DNA from 4 places in the Sporosarcina sp. NPDC096371 genome. Region 2 is predicted to be linked to each of the others. Evidence: predicted binding sites of a transcription regulator. Region 2 holds the regulator's gene; each other region holds the start of a gene.
The links. Region 2 encodes CtsR, which represses protease genes until heat stress. Its sites were predicted from a motif close to ATGGTCAATAAAGGTCAAACA; they were not measured.

Region 1: ACIQ0H_RS19105 (ATP-dependent Clp protease ATP-binding subunit) is a predicted target of CtsR. The motif match lies at 1,486-1,506, and genes of this name have one in related genera.
Region 3: ACIQ0H_RS00730 (ATP-dependent Clp protease ATP-binding subunit) is a predicted target of CtsR. The motif match lies at 1,726-1,746, and genes of this name have one in related genera.
Region 4: clpP (ATP-dependent Clp endopeptidase proteolytic subunit ClpP) is a predicted target of CtsR. The motif match lies at 1,259-1,279, and genes of this name have one in related genera.

What each region holds. Positions count from the first base shown of each region.
Region 1 covers NZ_JBIWFE010000009.1:137,556-140,727, reverse strand. The annotation lists gene ACIQ0H_RS19105 (ATP-dependent Clp protease ATP-binding subunit) at 1-1,424, opposite strand, end outside; gene ACIQ0H_RS19100 (glycogen/starch/alpha-glucan phosphorylase) at 2,332-3,172, opposite strand, start outside.
Region 2 covers NZ_JBIWFE010000004.1:213,136-216,307, forward strand. The annotation lists gene mcsB (protein-arginine kinase McsB) at 1-686, opposite strand, end outside; gene ACIQ0H_RS12630 (UvrB/UvrC motif-containing protein) at 676-1,230, opposite strand; gene ACIQ0H_RS12635 (CtsR family transcriptional regulator) at 1,262-1,732, opposite strand; gene ACIQ0H_RS12640 (hypothetical protein) at 1,925-3,172, opposite strand, start outside.
Region 3 covers NZ_JBIWFE010000001.1:162,113-165,284, forward strand. The annotation lists gene ACIQ0H_RS00715 (Cof-type HAD-IIB family hydrolase) at 1-339, opposite strand, end outside; gene ACIQ0H_RS00720 (alpha/beta fold hydrolase) at 477-1,247, shown strand; gene ACIQ0H_RS00725 (metal-sulfur cluster assembly factor) at 1,299-1,607, shown strand; gene ACIQ0H_RS00730 (ATP-dependent Clp protease ATP-binding subunit) at 1,778-3,172, shown strand, end outside.
Region 4 covers NZ_JBIWFE010000005.1:73,999-77,170, reverse strand. The annotation lists gene ACIQ0H_RS14305 (YmaF family protein) at 101-424, shown strand; tRNA gene ACIQ0H_RS14300 (tRNA-Arg) at 1,103-1,174, opposite strand; gene clpP (ATP-dependent Clp endopeptidase proteolytic subunit ClpP) at 1,363-1,968, shown strand; partial or broken gene ACIQ0H_RS14290 (hypothetical protein) at 2,024-2,395, opposite strand; gene ACIQ0H_RS14285 (HPr family phosphocarrier protein) at 2,496-2,753, opposite strand; gene whiA (DNA-binding protein WhiA) at 2,779-3,172, opposite strand, start outside.

The sequences.
Region 1 (3,172 bases), on a different contig from region 2:
CCAAATAGTTCTTCTGCCAGCACTTTTGTAATCTCCGTTTTACCAACACCTGTCGGACCAACGAATAAGAAGGAGCCAATCGGACGGTCTTTCGATTTCAGTCCTGCTCGACTACGACGAATCGCTTTGGCAATTTTATCGACCGCATCTTGTTGTCCAATCACTTTTTCACCAAGACTTTTGGCGATTCCATTCATTTTCGCCTGTTCAGCTGCTTGGAGTTTTGTCACAGGAATCCCCGTCTTTTCTTCTACAATCAACGCGATATCCGCAACCGTCACTTCCATTTGCGGAGCGTCTCCGTTCTGTTTCGCTTTGTCCAATTGTTTACGTAATTGGATTTCCTCAAAACGTAAATTTGCCGCTTTCTCGTAGTCTTCCTTTTCTGCCGCCTGTTCCTTTTGTTGAATGACTTCATTTAGACGTGTGGCAATTGCCTCCGAATCAGCTGACGTATGTGTCAGATTTAAGCGTGCCCCTACTTCATCCATCAAGTCGATTGCTTTATCTGGCAAAAATCGATCTTGAATATAACGCTGTGATAAGGTGACAAAAGCTTGAACTGCTTCATCGGGATAGCGTACTTCATGGAAATTCTCATAACGATCTTTAATGCCGTTCAGAATTTGAATCGTATCTTCTGCAGACGGTTCCTTCACAATAATAGGTTGGAATCGGCGCTCTAGTGCAGCATCCTTTTCGATTTGACGATATTCTTTCAACGTCGTTGCGCCGATAAGCTGTAAGCCGCCTCGTGCTAATGCAGGTTTCAACAGATTACCAGCATCCATTTGCGAGCCTTCTGCAGTACCCGCACCCACAAGCAAGTGAATTTCATCGATGAAAAGAATGACATCTTTGCGCGTCTGCAATTCTTCGATCAATTGCTTCATTCGCTCTTCAAACTGCCCGCGGATACCCGTATTCGTGACGAGAGAAGCGACATCTAACAAATACACTTGTTTATTCATCAGTTTCGCGGGTACATCGCCCTCGTGGATTTTCACAGCAAGGCCCTCGGCGATGGCTGTTTTACCGACACCCGGTTCCCCGATTAACACCGGATTATTTTTATTTCTTCTATTTAATGTTTCAATAACTCGCTTCACTTCTTGATCACGTCCAATGACGGGGTCAATCCGCTCTTCCTTGGCATCATCAGAGATATTTTTACCAAGTTGGTCCAACAAACCATTGCCAGGTTGTTCCTCAGCTTGTCTGGTTTGTGTTCTTGCTTGTGGACTGCCGTTTGCTTGAGAAAAATACTGGGCATCATTGCTAAATGACGGCATTTTCCCTGCAGTCAATTGGCCTTGGATATCTTGAAAACACGTGTGACAAAGATGAATTTGCATCCCTTGATGATTCACCTGAAGTCTCAAACTCATCGTCGCGTCGTTTGTACCACAATGTTGACATTTCATATGTGTTCCTCCTTCATATGATCATTTGACTTTGACTATATTTAACCTTTGACCATATTATATACTGACCTTTATTGACTTTCAAGTTAGATGCTTGGGTTTTGCTGTTTGTTAAATGACTACAATCAGCCATTGGGTTATGTTAACTATATTGACTTCATACAAAATCAGTAGCAGCAGCGAATTGGTTCGTTCATATAATAATGTCTGGTTGATTGCCTAGCCCTTTAATAAAAAAAAGGTATCTAATTTGACATAAATAATCCATTCTACGCCGCTCTGCGCTAGGGGATGCCTCCCGTGATAAGCCGGACAGAAGGTCACTGTCAGTCTTATCACTTCGGCTACCCCTGTTAGGCGCCTTCGCTGTAGATTTGATAAAATCATGGGTTCAACTACTACTGCTATGGGGTCTATTTTAAAAGAGAATTCTCCACGAACAATAGAGACTAGCGAGGATAGGATATCGCATTCTTGTTTGCGAAGTGTGGAAATAAATCCGCGGATTTGGGCAAATTGTGTAGCCCCTTCAATTGTACAGAAGTGGCCTGATACTTTCTGTTTCACTTTCATCATTGGGATCTACTACTTTCTATACAACTTATGATTTTTCCATAATCTCCAGCGAAGGCGTCTACTGGGGTAGCCGAAGCAATGAGACTGACAGTGGTTTTCTGTCTGGCTCATTGCGGGAGGCATCCCCAAGAGCCGAGCGGTGTTGATGGAGTATCCTATTTAAATCTATATTGATAAAGATGAGTTTATTAGATAGATACCCAAATAGAAAATTTTGAAACAATTCATGTACCTAAGTAATAAAAAAAAAGCTTAACTCCTTTTGAGAGTCAGCTTTTATAGAAGCATCAACATAGATTCGAAAACCCTTTACACTACGGTTAAAGTTGCTTCAAACCTGTTTTTTTAACTTCCAGATTTCTGTCGCATAATCTTGAATTGTCCGGTCGCTGGAGAACTTTCCTGAATGAGCGACATTCGTAACACTCTTATGGAGCCAAGCCAATTTATCACGGTACGTCTGCTCCACCAACTCTTGGGTTTCAAGATAAGGCTCAAAATCTTTCAAGACAAAATAGGGATCATTTTGAGATAGAATATTGTAATAAATATCCTTAAACTCAATTTCATGCGATCCAAATTCACCGTGATTTAATTGATTCAAAATCCGGCTAACCCTGTCGTCCGTATTGTAAATATCTGTAGCATTATAACCGCCATGTTGATAGTAATTCAATACCTCATCCGCTTTCAAACCGAAAATGAAAATATTTTCACTGCCAACGGCCTCTTTAATTTCAACATTTGCACCATCTAGCGTACCAATGGTTAAAGCGCCGTTCATCATCATTTTCATGTTTCCGGTACCTGATGCCTCTTTACTCGCAGTCGATATCTGTTCACTAATATCGGCTGCCGGTATGATTTTTTCAGCAAGGCTGACATTATAATTTTCTAAAAAAACAACTTTCAACTTACCTTGAATACCCGCGTCATGATTGACAATCGAGGCCACCTTATTAATAAGCTTGATGACTTCTTTCGCTAAATGGTAGCTTGGTGCCGCCTTTGCCCCGAAAATAAACGTGCGGGGAATCATATTTAGATTTGGATTTTCTTTTAATTCATTGTATAAATAAATAATGTGGAAAATGTTAAGCAACTGACGCTTGTATTCATGAAGCCGTTTAATTTGTACATCAAAAATGGATTGATCATCCACTAAAATCCCC
Region 2 (3,172 bases):
TTCCCAAGCGTTATCTGATTGGATATTTGATAGATATTGCCGGGTGCTTCGCTGCCCTCACCGTAACTCCCTCGAACCACCATGCCAAGCCTAGAAATAGCCGGTATAATCCGGTCAATCTGCTTGGTGATGGTCAGTGCCGGTAAATGCATCATCACCGAGGCACGCATACCAGTCCCCGTATTCGACGGACAACTTGTCAAATAACCAAAATCCTCGTCAAAGGCATATGGCAGTTCCTTTTCTAGGTGGTCATCCACTTGATCGGCCTGTTTGTAGGCGTCTTCCAGCTGCAGTCCAGGATAAATACATTGAATCCGGATATGATCTTCTTCATTGACCATGACACTTACGGTTTCATTTTCCGACAGTATGACAGCCCCTTGCCGATCTGGGTTAGCCAAATGCGGGCTAATTAAATGCTTTTCCACAAGCACTTGGCGTTCGAGCGCAGGAAGATCAGACATTTTGGTGTAGGTATACTCACTTTGCTCAGCATCCAATAAAACGCCCGCGACAGCCTTGTCAACCGCCAACGCATCTTCTTCAGTGAACGCAAGCGGAAAGTGATAGCCCGTCAAATTGCGGGCCAACCGAATCCGCGTTGACATGACAATGTCCGAATGCTCCCCGTGAGGAACCATCCAACCCGTCACCGCATTACGCATAAACTTTTCAATCGACATCGCTCGTTTCACCTCCACTTGCAAGGCGTTGCTTTAGTGTATTCGCTTCGTCACGTAAAGCTGCCGCTTCTTCGAAATGCTCCGCCTCTATCGCTACTTTCATCTTCACACGAATTTCTTCAATTTTCTTTTTGACCGCGTACAATTCATTGAACGACACTGGAATCTTTCCACCATGTGTGGAATGACCATTATGGAGTTTTCTTAACACATGCGGCAATCTCCCTCGGAATGTGTCGTAGCAAGTTGCGCAACCGAATTTCCCGATGTCGAGAAACTTTTGAAACGTCAACCCGCACGAAGGACACTCCAGCGCTAACTGTGATTCGCCTCTCGTTTGCTGTTGCACTTGGAAAGGGTCTACCCCACTAAACCAATGGGATAGAAATTGTTGAATGGACAACGGCTCCTGGTTTAGGTCGAAATGGAATGTTTGTGTATGAAATGCACATTTATCGCATAAGTGGCGCTCCACCGATCCGGCTATACTTTCTTGGGTAATGATGACGGAAGCCGGTCGTTCTTTACAATTTTCACATATCACGAAAATCACCTCATAATTGTTAAATTGACGGTCAGTCTAGCTGCTCATAAATAAGTGTTAGAAGCATTGCTTGTAAAATGCGAGCACGAAGGATATCTCGTTCTGGAAGCGGCTGATAGAGCGTCGTGCGGTCAACAGCTGCAAGAATGAGCTTTGATTCGCGTTCAGAAATCACTTCCTCTTCCATAAGCCTGTAGATAACATCCTCAGCCATCGTAAAGGAGACTCCTGTTCGAATGCCCTCTACAATATGCTCAATTAACTCTTTACGCGAATTCGTCTGTACGCGGAAAATACGGATATATCCGCCGCCACCACGCTTTGATTCGACCGCATATCCACGTTCTGCCGTGAAGCGAGTCTTTATCACGTAATTGATTTGAGAAGGAACGCATTGGAACTTTTCAGCGACTTCACTACGCTTAATTTCAATAGCTCCTTTCTGTTCCTCTTCGATTATGGCTTTTAAATAACCTTCTATGATGTCAGAAATATTTCGCATGTCCTCACCTCTTTCATACCGGGTGATAAGCCGTTGACTTTGACTATCTTTGACTTAATTGTACATGACGTTCCGATTAATCCGCAATCGAAAAGCACTAAGATTCGTTTAGTATAGGCTTGAATCGCTATCATTTAGTCATAGAACAAAAAAACGGAGTACACAGGGAATTCCCCGGTACTCCGTTACGCATTATTTCATACTTGTATTCGTCAATTCCTTCACTGGTAAGAACAGTTCCCCTGTCTCTACATACGTAATCCTCAACTGATCGCCTTCTTGGATATAAATGGCGAGCGGCACTGTTTCAGACGACACGCTGAAGTTCCGTCCATCAGCCGCCAAAAATGAAACAAGTGTAAAGTCGCCAACGCGTTCCTTGAAAACACGTACGACCGTTACCGACGCTTGCGCCTCTTCAGCGCTTGAACTGCCATTGACAGAACTACCCCCGCGTTGAAGTGCCGTTTTATACAATTTTAACGCTTCATTCGGAGTATTTCCAAACACCGATATTTCTGGGTTCGCAGCAGAAACGATGAAGTAGTTTTGCAAGAATCCGTTCGAATCTAGCACCGGCGTCAACCAGCTTGCTTCCCCATAGAAGTTGTACAGTACCGGCATTTCACCAGACCATTTCTTTTCGATGAATTTCTTTTCAATAATCTGAAGAGCACCTTGCGAATCCATATACGACTCTTCTAAATTGCCCGTGTAATACGTTGCTTCGCCCGTCCGACCATCCGTCAAGGCATAGCCTAGCATCGAATCGACACCTTCTTTTGGACTTGTGAAATCGGTGAAATAATACATATGGCCATTCTCGTCAAAGATTGGACTCACCTTGGATTCGGTTCCTTCATCCGATGGTAATTTCACATCTTTTTTCCCGAATACTGAATTCCAGAATCCGTGAACGTAGTTACCAAAATAACTATTCTGTAAGCTAACTGCCTCAGGAGAAACAGCACCATCAATAAACGCAGGTATATCCACAAGCGCATATTGCTCCATATCACCCGTCGCCGGATCAACCACTACAACCCCTTGTACATAAAAACCGTCACGCGCTGTAATAAAGTTCCCATATGAACGGATATAATGTGGTTTTCCCTCGTCATCAATTTCCAGCTGAACGTCTCCGTAAAAAATCAGATTCGGCATTTCCATCCGTATATGACGCTCTACTTGCTTATGGAAATAAGACGATGGCGTATAATCCATTTCAGCCTTCACGAATTTCGGGTTATCTGCTGAGTCAGTTGCACTCATTGTGAAATAGCCCGGTGTCGTTTTCCCAGTCCACCACTTGAAAAGACCCGAGAATTCAACTGGTGCGATGTAGACAAACTCATCATTCACTTTTTGAATTTGCAAATTACCAAGTTCATAGTAACTCGTATTAGGTACTTGACCGAACGCTTTCTTCATCTTATTACG
Region 3 (3,172 bases), on a different contig from region 2:
GTCATCCATTACTTCTGCAACTATATTTTGGATAGGAAATTGCTGCATGGCGTCAATGACTTCATTGACAACTGGAAGAGAAATCGTCTCATGAATCGTTTTCCAAGATGCATTTCCTGGATGGTGGACGAACGCACCATTGAAATTGACAATCGGTGTTTTAAGCCCGAGTTGGCGGTAATACACTTCACTTGCACGATAGGGCCTTCCTGTTGCAATCATGACGTGATGGCCTTGTTCTTCTGCTATTTTAAGTGTATGTGCAGTTTTAGCGGATATGATTTTTTCATCTGTTAGCAATGTCCCGTCAAGGTCAAGGACGATTAAATGTGGTTTCAAAAAAACGCCTCCTTCTATTTAAATAGTCTATCGTTATTTGGATGTCAAAGTCAAAAATCACCTCTGAGCAAACGTCCTTTTTGTTTTTTTAGAAAAACTTTGTTACGCTTAATTCAAAAGGCAAAGGTGTGTTGCGCGTGATTGTAAATGAAGAAAAGTGGGGTCATATCCCTTTATTGCATATAGTGGAGGACGAGTTTCAAGATCAACAAGTCCCCGTGGTCATTTTCCTACATGGTTTTACGAGTGCCAAAGAGCATAATCTACATTATGCCCATAATATCGCGAAAAAAGGGATTCGTGTCCTACTTCCGGATCTGCATTTACATGGCGCACGCGATGAAAATTTAGACGAGGCCCAACTAAGCCTTCGCTTTTGGGAAATCGTTTTGACGACGATTGAGGAAGTCGACTTATTAAGGGAAGAGCTTATCAAACGTGAACTAGCTACAACTGAAAAAATCGGCGTGGGTGGCACATCGATGGGTGGTATTAGTACACTAGGTTGCTTGGCTGTGTATCCTTGGATCGATACGGCAACGGTTATGATGGGGGCGCCAGGATTCGTCGAGTTGTCGAATGCGCAAATGACACAATTTGAACGTAGTGGTTTTACATTGCCAATCACTCATGAAGAAAAACAAAGGTTATTGGATACTTTGTCGACGTTCGATTTGACAAAACATGCCTCTGCACTGAATAACAGACCCGTTTATTTTTGGCATGGCAAGCAAGATACCGTCGTACCTTATGAGCCGACACATCGATTTTATGAAGCTGTGAAAAAAGATTATGCTACTAACCCAGAACACTTTGTATTTGTTTCAGATGACTCGGCTGGGCATGCAGTTTCGAGAACTGGAATGCTACAAGCTGCTGATTGGTTTGCTTGTCATTTGAAAGGCTAAGGCGAACTCTGCTATGATGAAGATATTAACGGAACGGAAAGAGGGATGAAGATGGATGAGGCGATGAAAGAAAGCATGATGGGTGCTCTTGAAAACGTGATTGACCCAGAACTTGGCGTTGATATCGTTAACTTAGGTCTTGTGTATGATGTTGAGTTAGACGAAGAAGGAACATCAAAAGTGACGATGACACTTACGTCACTCGGGTGTCCGATGGGGCCACAAATCGTTGCGAATGTTAAGCAAGAACTTATGGAACTTCCAGAAGTAAAAGACGTGGATGTTAATGTTATTTGGAATCCACCATGGTCTAGAGATATGATGTCACGTTACGCGAAAATGGCGTTAGGTGTACGATAAATAGATACAATCAGCTGTATGACTGCTTCACAGGTCGTACAGCTTTTTTTTAGTATGTACCATGCGACGTCCCAAAGCGAATCGCTTTACTGCATATAATTGCGGACTTATAATTTTATTAATCAAATATGGTCAAAGTCGAACTAATGGAGAGGTGGATGTCGATGAGAATGAACGAACAGCAAGAAGATCAGCGAACACCGCTTGAACAATTCGGACGTAATCTCGTTGAAGAAGTAAAAAGAGGGAAGATGGACCCGGTAATTGGACGTGATGAGGAGATTCGCAACGTCATTCGGATTTTATCGAGAAAGACTAAAAATAACCCCGTTCTTATCGGGGAACCTGGTGTTGGAAAAACTGCGATAGTCGAAGGACTTGCACAGCGAATCGTGAAAGGTGATGTGCCGGAAGGACTGAAGGATCGGCAAATTTTTGAGTTGGATATGAGTGCCCTGATTGCGGGGGCGAAATATCGTGGTGAATTTGAAGAGCGTTTGAAAGGTGTACTCAAGCAAGTGAAAGATAGTGCAGGGGAAATCATTTTATTCATCGATGAAATTCATACAATTGTCGGTGCAGGTAAAACGGAAGGTGCAATGGATGCTGGTAATATGCTGAAGCCGATGCTTGCACGCGGCGAATTGTACTGCATCGGTGCGACAACTCTGGATGAGTACCGGATGTATATCGAGAAAGATTCAGCACTTGAACGCAGATTCCAACAAGTGCTTGTCCGTGAACCTTCTGTTGAAGATACCGTATCCATTTTGCGCGGTTTGAAAGAGCGATTTGAGCTTCATCATGGTGTTCGCATCCATGACCGGGCGATTGTTGCAGCAGCTACACTATCCAATCGCTATCTAACGGAACGATTTTTACCGGATAAAGCAATTGATTTAATCGATGAAGCGAGTGCCATGATTCGTACTGAAATCGATTCGATGCCGCAGGAACTAGATGCTGTGACCAGACGCATGATGCAGCTGGAAATTGAGGAACAGGCTTTGCGCAAAGAAAAAGATGCAGTGAGCCAATCGCGCCTGAAAGTATTGCAAGAAGAACTGAGGGATTTGAAAGAGTCATCTGCGGGGATGCGCGGGCAGTGGGATGCGGAAAAAGCAACATTGCGCGGCATACAGGAAAAACGAGAGAAACTTGATCGTTACCGTCGCGAATTGGAGGACGCTGAAAATCGTTTTGATTTGAACAAAGCAGCGGAACTTAGTTACGGTAAAATTCCTGCACTAGAGCAAGAATTGGCCGAACTGGAAGCGCCTCTATTGGATAGTCAGGAAAGTCGATTGCTTCGTGAAGAGGTGACGGAGGAGGAAATTGCGGCGATAGTTGCACGTTGGACGGGTATTCCGGTGACGAAACTTGTAGAAGGCGAACGGGAAAAATTGCTACGTCTACGTGAAACATTGGAAGAGCGCGTCATTGGGCAAGGGACTGCGGTGCAACTCGTAACGGAAGCGGTATGGCGTGCGCGTGCGGGCATCAAAGATCCGAATAAACCGATTGGGTCATTCCTATTTTTAGGTCCGACAGGTGTTGGGAAGACG
Region 4 (3,172 bases), on a different contig from region 2:
CATAGTCTCGATACGTAAGCAATTATAAGGGAGGTATTTTTCTTTGTTAGAATTTGATCAAAACGAACAACCGAATAAGGATAGTAATGACCAACAAAAAGTGCAGATTGAACAAGAAACCCAAACACATGTACATGAATTTACTGCAAGTACTAAATTAGCAGAGGAAAATGATGATAGGCATAATCATCGTTTCGCAGGTGTTACAAGCGAAATTATACCCACGAGAAACAGTCATGTTCATGCAATATTGGTAAATACCGACTTTTTAGATCATCATCATGAAGTTGGGATTACAACAGGACCTGCTATTAACGTTGGGCATGGAAAGCATATCCATTTAATTAACGGAACCACCACATTTGACGATGGTCATGTACATGAACTTTTATTCACTACTTTAATAGACAAACCACTTGTATGAATTGCAAACTTCGTGAATAAGTATGTTACAAGTCATAATAAATGTGATACTAAGTTAGATGTGAAGTGAAAAAGTCGAATTTATGAATAGTAATATCAGTCCCCCTCTTGTGTAGACACGGTTAAAAAGCGCTGCCGTCTACTGCAGAGGGGGACTATTTTTTATGGTTTAAAAAGTAACTTAGTTATAAAAAACAGGATTCCCCATCTGTAGTATTTTGGAACCTTGCGCTATGTCATCTCTTTCATCTATCCATTTTCATCAAGTCCTTGATCATCGATTGTGATGATAAGTGATAATTGACCTTATCGAATAAAAGTGTCTGTACATACTTTTTCAATATAGACACGTTCTAATGTCCAACTAACGAGCAGATGACAGTTTTTGTTTCCTTTGCGTAAAATGAGTTTGTCCATGTTGAACCGTTAGAATTCGTCAATGACTGATTGAATCGATAGAATGGTTTGCGACTCGGCTTGATTGGCAATACTTAGAATGTCGTTCAATAACACTAGATTTAATTTGATTTCGTTTTTTCAGTTCATGATCACCTGGTATATTATTTACGCTGATGACTGTAACCTGTGCGTTTTGCATTCGTGGTATTATTGCGTGGTGATTTGAATACAAAAACACCCGCCACTGAATGAACAATGACGGGTGCTTCGTTAAGCTATATGCCCTCGGCGGGAGTCGAACCCACATTTCAAGCTTCGGAGGCTTGCGTGCTATCCATTGCACCACGAGGACCTGATATTAAAACGGCTTTTGTAGCCGACAAGACTTATTATACTAATGTAGCGGCCTAAATGCAATAGTTATTTTAAAGCGTTATATTTGACCTTCGTTGACCATACTATGTATGATAAAATTACAGTTGAAGCGCAACCATGTTTCAGCAGACTGAAAAGACTATCCACCTTGAAGGAGGAAATGGAATGAATCTAATACCTACAGTAATTGAACAAACGAGTCGTGGAGAACGGGCTTACGATATTTATTCCCGTCTATTGAAAGACAGAATTATTATGCTTGGTAGTGGAATTGATGACAATGTGTCAAATGCCATCGTTGCACAACTTCTTTTCCTGGAAGCAGAAGATCCAGAAAAAGACATTTCAATTTACATCAATAGTCCAGGCGGAAGCATTACTGCTGGGATGGCAATCTACGATACAATGCAGTTCATCAAACCTGATGTTCAGACGATTTGTATCGGGATGGCTGCTTCAATGGGCGCATTCCTTCTTGCAGCGGGTACGAAAGGCAAACGTTTTGCACTTCCAAATGCAGAAGTAATGATTCACCAACCACTTGGCGGTGCACAAGGTCAAGCAACAGAAATAGAAATCGCAGCGAAGCGTATTCTATTCTTACGCGAGAAACTAAATGGTATTCTTGCAGAACGTACGGGTCAGCCAATCGAAGTACTTGCGAGAGATACAGACCGTGATAACTTCATGACTGCAGAACGTGCGAAAGAATACGGTTTAATTGACCATATTATCTCACGCAGTGATATGAAAGAGAAAGAAACAAAATAATCATTTTGAAAACCGACCTTATTGGGTCGGTTTTTTTATATGGTAGAGAGAGAGTTTACATATTTATGCGGGGGTAACTTGTCTTTGCGCGACAGGGACTTGCCTTTGCACGCCGGGGACTCGTCTTTGCGCGACAGGGACTCGTCTTTGCGCGACAAGGACTCACCTTTGCGCGACAGGGACTCGTCTTTGCGCGACGGGGACTCGCCTTTGCGCGACAGGGACTCGTCTTTGCGCCCCGAGGACTCGCCTTTGCGCGACAGGGACTCGTCTTTGCGCGACGGGGACTCGCCTTTGCGCGACGGGGACTCGTCTTTGCGCGACGGGGACTCGCCTTTGCGCGACAGGGACTCGTCTTTGCGCGACGGGGACTCGTCTTTGCGCGACGGGGACTCGTCTTTGCGCGACGGGGACTCGTCTTTGCGCGACGGGGACTCGTCTTTGCGCGACGGGGACTACCTCAAAATCGAGTAAAAAAAACCGTCTCCAACTATCGATTGACGATAAGAAACGGCCGGGATTTTCATTTAATTTTCATTTTCAACAAGTCCTGAAAGTGTGCTCAGTGCCTGATCTTCATCGATGCCATCTGCAACGAGCGTAACCGATGTGCCGCGTGCAATTGCCAGACTCATAATGCCCATGATACTTTTCGCATTCACTTGACGGTTTTCTTTTTTCAAGAAGATATCCGCTGTAAAGCGGTTTGCTTCTTGCACAAAAAGTGCCGCTTGTCTTGCTTGCAACCCTGTTTTCATTTTCACTTCCACTGTTCGTTCTGCCATGTATTCCCCAACTCCTGTCTATTTGTCAGCTTCCAATGCCCCCGTTACGGAGATTTTCTGCAATTTCCTCTATTTTTCGTAAGCGATGATTCACGCCCGATTTACTAACCGTTCCACCAGAAACCAATTCTCCGAGCTCTTTTAACGTAATATCCTGATTGTCTACTCGAAGTCGTGCGATTTCTTGTAGTCTGTCTGGCAATTGACCTAACCCAATCGTACTTTCGATAAACTTTATATTCTCAACTTGGCGCTGTGCAGCCCCAATTGTTTTATTCAAATTCGCTGTTTCACAATTCACAAGTCGGTTTACACTATTGCGCATATCCCGTATAATCCGCACATCTTCGAACTTCATAAGTGAGACGTGGGCTCCAACAATGCTAAGAAAATCTGATATTTTCTCTGCTTCTTTCAAG